DNA from 2 places in the Ureibacillus sp. FSL E2-3493 genome. Region 2 is predicted to be linked to the other one. Evidence: riboswitches for the same ligand, from Rfam matches in the RefSeq annotation. Region 2 holds a riboswitch; the other holds the start of a gene.
The links. Region 2 has a riboswitch for glycine ahead of MHH69_RS06680 (amino acid permease). Riboswitches for the same ligand answer to the same signal wherever they lie in the genome.

Region 1: it holds a riboswitch for glycine, as region 2 does, so the genes downstream of both, gcvT (glycine cleavage system aminomethyltransferase GcvT) here and MHH69_RS06680 (amino acid permease) in region 2, are expected to answer to the same signal.

The regions. Positions count from the first base shown of each region.
Region 1 is NZ_JBBOPK010000001.1:1,997,099-2,001,295, forward strand. It holds gene gcvPA (aminomethyl-transferring glycine dehydrogenase subunit GcvPA) at 1-732, opposite strand, end outside; gene gcvT (glycine cleavage system aminomethyltransferase GcvT) at 752-1,855, opposite strand; glycine riboswitch at 2,049-2,142, opposite strand; gene MHH69_RS10215 (shikimate kinase) at 2,271-2,786, opposite strand; gene comGF (competence type IV pilus minor pilin ComGF) at 2,987-3,448, opposite strand; gene MHH69_RS10225 (hypothetical protein) at 3,418-3,735, opposite strand; gene MHH69_RS10230 (prepilin-type N-terminal cleavage/methylation domain-containing protein) at 3,725-4,162, opposite strand; gene comGC (competence type IV pilus major pilin ComGC) at 4,193-4,197, opposite strand, start outside.
Region 2 is NZ_JBBOPK010000001.1:1,308,122-1,312,318, reverse strand. It holds gene MHH69_RS06690 (aldo/keto reductase) at 1-638, shown strand, start outside; gene MHH69_RS06685 (VanZ family protein) at 635-1,126, shown strand; glycine riboswitch at 1,346-1,423, shown strand; gene MHH69_RS06680 (amino acid permease) at 1,694-3,049, shown strand; gene MHH69_RS06675 (YqkE family protein) at 3,218-3,469, opposite strand; gene MHH69_RS06670 (alpha/beta hydrolase) at 3,731-4,197, shown strand, end outside.

The DNA of each region.
Region 1 (4,197 bases), 690 kb from region 2:
AAGCGGGTTACTGGAAACAATAAATAATCCTTTTGCTTCATGGGCTAGTTCACCGATTGTTTTTAAGTCTTCAATTTGACCAAAGAAATTTGGATATTGAACCATCACAGCAGCAGTATTTTCGTCAATTAATGTTTTTAAAGCATCCATATCCATCACACCGTCTTTTGTAGGAACTGTCACAATTTCAATCGATTGACCGTAGGCATAAGTTGCTACAACATCTCGGTATTCAGGATGAATCGCATCGGAAACAAGTAATTTTTTTCGTCGAGTATGACCAGCTGCCAGCATTCCTGCTTCCGCTAAAGACGTTCCCCCGTCATACATCGATGAATTGGCTAAATCCATTCCCGTTAACTCCGCAATCATCGTTTGAAATTCAAAGATTGCTTGAAGCTCCCCTTGGGAAATTTCTGGTTGATAAGGTGTATAAGCTGTATAAAACTCTGAACGAGAAATAACATGGTCAACAATCACCGGTTTGTAGTGATTGTAAATCCCTGCCCCTAAAAAGGAGACATTAGACTCTGTATCTTCATTTTTCGCAGCAAGTTGTTTTAATTCTTTTAATAAGGAAGATTCTGATTTCGCTTCTTTAATATTGTAGTACCCTTTAAAACGAACGCTTTCAGGGATATCTGAAAATAATTCATCAACACTCTCGACACCAATCGTCTCCAGCATTTCTTTTTTGTCTTGTTCCGTCATAGGAAGATAACGATGTTTCATTAGTAACCCTCTTTTCGATTTATTTTGAACGTTTATAAAAAGGTGTTGCTACCGTTTTTGCTTGTAATCGTTTATTACGAATTTCAATTTCCAATTCCGTATCTAATTGAGCAAATTTTGAGTCAATTAATACTAAACCGATATTTCGTTTCGTTAAAGGAGACTGGGTTCCTGTTGTGACTTCGCCAATTTCTTCACCATCTTTAAACACTTTATAACCGTGGCGAGGAATTCCTTTGTCAATCATTTCAATGCCAATGATTTTTCGTGATAAGCCGTTTTCTTTTTGAGCAACTAACGCTTCTTTGCCGATAAAGTCCGATTCCTTTTGAAGTTTCACTGCAAATCCAATTCCCGCTTCTAAAGGAGAAATGTCTTTCGAAAGTTCTTGACCATATAAAGGTAGGCACGCCTCAAAACGTAACGTATCTCGGGCACCTAAACCAGCGGGAACAACACCCTTTTCTTTTCCAGCTTCTAAAATTGCATTCCAAAGGTTAATAACCGCCGTTGGTTCACCGTAAATCTCAAAGCCGTCCTCTCCTGTGTAACCAGTACGAGAAACTAATACTAAATTTCCAGAAATATTGACATCTTGTTGGAATTTGAAATATTTAATCTCTTTTAAGTCTACTTCTGTTAATGTTTGAAGAACTTCTTCGGCAAGTGGACCTTGTAATGCAATTTGAGCGTAGTCATCAGATTGATTGATGACCGTTACATCCCCATGGACATGTTGTTGCATCCATTCAAAATCTTTTTCAATATTGGCTGCATTGACACATAATAAATAACGGTTTTCTTCCAATCGATAAACAAGCAGATCGTCAACGACTCCACCAGTTTCATAACACATCGCATTGTACTGGGCGCCACCAATGGCAATTTTTGAAATATCATTTGTTAATAGATTTTGTAAAAACTTGAGCGCATCTTTTCCTTCTACTAAAATCTCACCCATATGGGATACATCGAAAAGGCCCGCGCGATTTCTGACTGCATCATGCTCTTCCTTTATAGAATTAAATTGTACAGGTAATTCCCAACCGCCAAAATCAATTGTTTTCCCACCGTATTTGGCATATTCATGGAATAACGGTGTTCGTTTTAATTCATTCCCCATTGCATATCCTCCTTAGAGTTTCAACGTTTTTGAACATAAAAAGGACAGACGAATCCCTCATCAATTTGAGGAATCCCCTGTCCTTGCACCTGAAAGTTACACCAAATTCAGTAATAGACAAGTCTACTCTCCTTTGGCTTTCCCCTTTGGTGGCTGTAACAAAAATGAACATATACAGCGCTCTCCAGAGATGCGTCCTGTACGAGTCTTTTTGCCTGAGAGATTCATAGTCCGTGACTACTTGCTCCTTCGGCGACGCTATTCACGTTCTCTCCCCGTACAATCATCCGCCCATATTTCATTATTCAATGTACAAATATGACAACTCTTGGCTATATCCTAACATTGAACGCTATAGAATGGCAATCTTTTTTTAAATTTAATGTAAAAACGAACATTCAACAAACATTCTAATTTATTGTTCACCTTTTAATCGATTCACTTGAAAAGCAATATACTCTACAATTTGACGTAGGGTACGACCTTCCGTCAAGACTCGAATATGACCTGCCGCCCGATAAAACTTTCTTCTCGTCTGATACAACTGTTCCAGCTCTTGTTTTGTGGAACGTTGTACAATTGGACGATTTTTATCATTTTTAATTCGAATATAAATATCTTCAAACGTGGCATCTAAAAAAAAGACGAGCCCTGTATGGCGCATGATTTTCCGATTTTCCTCGTTTATGGCAACTCCTCCACCTGTCGATATAATACATGCTTCATCTCGAAAATTACGAAGGAACTCGGTTTCCAACGCTCGAAAATGCACCTCACCATATTTTTCAAATATTTCTGGAATCGACATCCCCTGTTGTCGAACTATTTCATGATCCATGTCATAATACGGCATTCTTAAAAAATAGCTTAATCTTCGACCGATAGCGCTTTTCCCACATCCCATGAAGCCTACTAAGTATATTTTTCGCATGCTATCACCTTCTTTACAACCAAAAATCTGTCTACTACTTACTACCAATTTTCTCTAGTAAGTTTATCGTAGCATGAACATTGGCTAATTCCAACGAATTATATGTTTTTATTTGTGATTCATATGAAATACAATAATAAGTTATAAAGGAAGTAGTGACAAAAAGTAACATGATAGCTAACGCGAAAGTACCACCTCTGTCATTGGTAATTTTTTTGAACAAAGAAGGTTCTCTCCTTTACTACACTATCCTGAAATTCAACATATATTGTCAAAAAATCTCCTTGAAGTCTAAACTGAACCTTTTGAATACCGATTAATAACGGTACATAACCTTTATCATTTGTTTTTAGTCTTATTACATCACCGTATCGGTCGATTTGCTTTCGATCTACTGAATCTACATAAGCAATTTCAATTTGCTCTGATTTCTCTTTAACGGTTATCTCATCTACATTTGAAAATAACTGTTGAACATCTTGGACAAATAATTCCCACGTTACATCATCATCGGTTAATAACGATTGATTCATTTGATTTAACCATGAAACAACCATCATAAGGATAGCTGCTAATAAAATGAACACGACAAATTGAAATAATGCTTCTAGTAAAGTAAACCCTTTATTATTTAATAAATTTCTTCTTTTCGCCCGATACATTTTATCTTTTCATCATCCCCATTACGATATGTTACACAAATTTTTTGACCGTCGTATGTCCAATGGTAATCGATTTGTTCAATTGTTTTCTTGCCACTTTTTAATGATTCCGTTTGAAGTCTTTTCGCCACTTCCAATGCCGTTTCAGAAGCGTGTAATTCTAATTTTTGGTTATATAAAGTTTCTTTTAAATGGTAAGTAAAAGGAATAAGAGTACCGGCAAGGATGAATAGAATGACGGCAGTTAGTAAAGTTTCAGCGAAGGATATTCCTTTATTATTTAGCATCAACTATCCTCATCCGTCCTTTTTGTATATTTACTATTAATTGTCTTTCTCCAAAGGGGGTATAAAAAATAATTTTGCCAAAATTCACTACTTCACCATTAGGATAAATCACTATATTTTTAAGATTACTATATATGTTTAATTGAACAATTGATGGAAAGGACCTCTCAAAAATTTTTTTACCATCAAGGCTGTAGTAGGCTTTATACGTATTATTATCACTAAACAATACATTGATTGTTTTCTTTTCCTCTATCGCAAGGGCTTGCATCCGTTGAATATCCAACTGAACTTGGTTAAAAAATTGCTCAACAGCCTGTTTTTCTGAGATGGTATACGTTACTTTATAAACAATAGAACTTACAACAATTACAATGAATAGGACCAATAACATTTCAATTAAACTAAATCCTTGATCGTTTTTCATATGTTTCATCAAGAGCATTTATTCAATTCGCTATT
Region 2 (4,197 bases):
GGCATTGGGATCCATCCCCTGCAATAATCGAACAAGGTGTAAAAGATAGTTTACGTCGCTTAAAAACGGATTATATTGATATTTATCAATTACACGGCGGAACAATTGATGATCCGTGGGATGATATTATTGAAACCTTTGAAAAACTTAAAAAAGAAGGTTACATTCGAGAATATGGTATTTCCTCTATTAGACCTAATGTATTCAAGCCGTTTTTACAAAAAAGCAATGCTATATCAAACATGATGCAATATAGTATTTTAGATCGTCGTCCTGAAGAATGGTTTGAAGAGATTACAAAAACAGGTGCTTCAGTCGTAACCCGCGGTTCCATTGCAAAAGGTTTACTTACGAAAGAATGGCCAACGAGATTAGAAAAATCAAAGGGTTATCTATCTTATACGAAGGATGAATTGATGGAAGTGTTAACAAATCTTCAAAAGGAATATGAAGACATCCATGCATTAGCATTAGCCTATAATCTTAGTCATCCAGTTATCGCTTCTACAGTGCTTGGAGCTAGTTCTAAAAAGCAATTACTTGATACAATAGCAGCCTATGAGAAAGCCCAATCCATCCAAAATTTATCCATCGTTTCTGAATTAACGAAAAAAGAGGTCTATACGGAGCATCGATGAAGAAATATATTTTTTTAATTGTCGGTATTTTGATAATGTTGTTTTGTATTTCGAGTATGACCTATGAACAACAAACTATTGTACCTACATTGCAAGAAACATTAGAAAACAAACCGTTTTACAATTTATTAAGCAAATTGGAACTAACCTATTGGGACCAAACTATTTCCGTTGAAAGCCGTGGATATTATTATTTTGTGGAATTTTTAATTCGTAAAGGGTTACATTTTGCGGGTTATGGTATCATTGCCATTTTAATTTATCGGATATATCGAAAATTCCAATTTCAACTAGCCGGTATTTGTGCCGTGTTATCGATATTTGTCATTGCTTCATTGGATGAATATCGTCAAACATTTGTAGAAGGTAGAACAGGGATTTTTGATGACGTTCTTTTAGACACATATGGTGCCATCACCTTTGTCATTCTATTTAAGCTATTCAGTGCCTTATATCAAAAAATAAAGCAGAGAAATAGTGTTGAATGATCATATCTCTTTGATCCCTTTTTACTTTCTTTTGAAAAACTATTCTAGAAAATAACAAATTTTTATCATTTTTCATTAGTTCACTGTTCAATCGTATTGAATATTTTTATAAACATTGATAACATTACTAAATGTATACAAAATTGAACTCCACCCTTTTATGGATGTTCTTTTGTTACAAAATTAAATAGCGGTGATTGCTATGGGATGACTATAGCAGGAGCAATTTCTGGAGAGATCGCATCTTTGCGACGCCGAAGGGTTCACAATCTCAGGCAAAAGGACAGAAAAAGTAACAAATAATCGCGAAATAGCGATTTATGATGGTAATTTTGACTTTTTTATTCATGAAAGGCTTCTTTCTTAATAAAAAGTTTATTCTTTTATCTTTTGTTATTTTTAAATGTCGAATGAGATAGGGTATCCTATCTCATTTTTATTTTCCCCTTTGTTACTGTTTGTTTCTGAATGAATAGAGGGATTCAGTTAAAAAGGATATTCCTTTTTAACTGTCCTTAAGAAAAAGTTCATTACAAGAGCAATGCCGCTATAGTTGGGGGCATATGGATGAATCAACAAGAATTAAAACGAGAATTAAAAAACCGGCACGTACAATTAATCGCCATTGGAGGAACGATTGGAACTGGATTATTTTTAGGATCTGGTGCGGCGATTGAAAAAGCAGGTCCGTCTATACTGCTCGTTTATATGATTATCGGAGCAGCCGTCTTTTTCGTTATGCGGGCTCTAGGAGAACTATTATTATCAAATAAAGGCTATCAATCTTTTAACGATTTTGCAGTAGATTATATCGGTCCTTGGGCTGGCTATATAACAGGTTGGACTTATTGGTTCTGTTGGATTATGACAGCAATGGCCGATATTATTGCCGTAGGGGTTTATGTTCGATATTGGTTCGATATACCCCAATGGATTCCGGCTATTATATGTCTCGTATTATTACTTGGATTTAATTTGTTGACTGTTAAACTATTTGGAGAATTAGAATTTTGGTTTGCCTTAATTAAAGTCGTTACAATTATTGCTTTAATCGTTATCGGTATGGTAATGATTGTCACTGGTTTTGAAACAAATAGTGGTACGGTTTCAATCTCAAACTTATGGGAACATGGCGGAGTATTCCCGAATGGCGTTACTGGATTTTTACTTGCCTTTCAAATGGTTCTATTCTCCTTTGTAGGAGTGGAATTAGTAGGTGTTTCTGCAGCGGAAACTTCTAATCCTGTTAAGAATATTCCATCGGCAATAAATAAAATTCCATTACGCATTTTGCTCTTTTATGTTGGAGCTATTTTCGTCATTCTTTGTATTAATCCTTGGACAGAACTGAATGCAGAAAGCAGTCCCTTTGTACAAGTATTTAGTTTAGTCGGTATTCCGATAGCAGCGGGCATTATTAATTTTGTTGTTTTAACATCTGCCGCATCTGCTTGTAATAGTGGGTTATTTTCAACAAGCCGTATTATGTATAACTTAAGTAAAAATAAACAAGGTGCAAAACATTTAAGTAATTTAAATAAACATGCTGTACCAGCAAATGCCCTTTTCATATCATCCGTTGTTTTATCCATTGGGGCATTATTAAGTTATGTCATTCCAGATGCTGCTTTTAGTATCGTCACAACAATTAGTGCCATTTGTTTTATTTGGGTGTGGAGTATCATTTTAATATCCCATATACGTTATAAAAAAACTCGACGGGATTTACATAGAAAGTCTACTTTTAAGGCGCCCTTTACACCCTTTATAAACTATGTAGTATTGGTGCTTTTTGTTTGTATTTTACTTATAATGTTCATGGCTGAAGAAACGAGAACGGCATTATTATTAACACCTCTTTGGTTTATTCTTTTATTTATTTCTTATGCTTTTAGAAAGAAAAAACAATCAAGGGATTATTGAACAAATAGAAAAAAGTAGTATTAGTTATGTTGAACTGAACCCCGAATAGGTCCACTTTTTTTAAAGTGTCCACTATTCGGGATTCAGTTCATGTTTCCTAATACTACTTTTTTCTTTTGAGTATGTAGTTTGAATGGAAAATACCTTCTTTTCGAACGACAACATCGATTAAAACTTCGATCCTTGATCGCCGTATTTCTCAAGTAGCTCTTCAAAAGACATATTTTTCTCCCGTTGCTTTCTTTCAAAGGCTAACCGCGCTTGACGCTCTTCTTCTTTCGCCTGCTCTTCTTCTACTAAATTTTTCTTCGCAGCTTTTAATTTTGCTAATACATCACCGTTTAGTTGGTCTTGTAATGTTAATGTATCTTCACTTTTGGACGTTTTTACCGAAGTGAATGGTTTTTTCTTTTTCGCCATACTATTCACCTACTTACCATTTCGTATTTCCTTTTTAGTTTATCATGAAATTGAAAAAATCTCTTTCATCTAAAACATTCTCCCATTTGTCACGAACTCAAACAAATACTGTTGCGTAGTATAGTAATAAGTATATTTTTCGTACATTGAATACTATCCAATCGTTAGAGCTAATATAAATTTATTTACAATTCATAATAGAACAGTGAATAGCGACAAAAGAAAGAATAATACTACTATTAATGAATCGAGGTGTTTTTAATGAAACGAAAATTCTTTTGGGTTTCAAGTATTATCACCACTATTCTTTCTGCTGCAACTACCGTCTTCGGCTTCGTTGCTTCGAATCGATTGATGTATATTAAAAATAAAGATGCAACGTTTATATATGATCGTGAATTAAAAGCACAACGCTTTGATGAAAAATGGTTCAATCAATGTCCAAAGGATGAATTAAGTATCGATTCTCCTAATGGCTATTCAATAAAGGGCATTTTCTTCCAACCCCTTAACACAAAAAATACGATTATCATCTGTCATGGTGTTACAGAAAACAAAATTAATTCTGTAAAATATGCTCGTATGTTTGAACGACTTGGTTATAATTCCTTCGTATTCGACCATCGACGTCACGGTGATTCTGGGGGAAAAACAACAAGTTATGGCTATTATGAAAAATTTGATATCGCTGCAGTCGTCCAAACGATGAAATCGATTGTTGGTGAAGA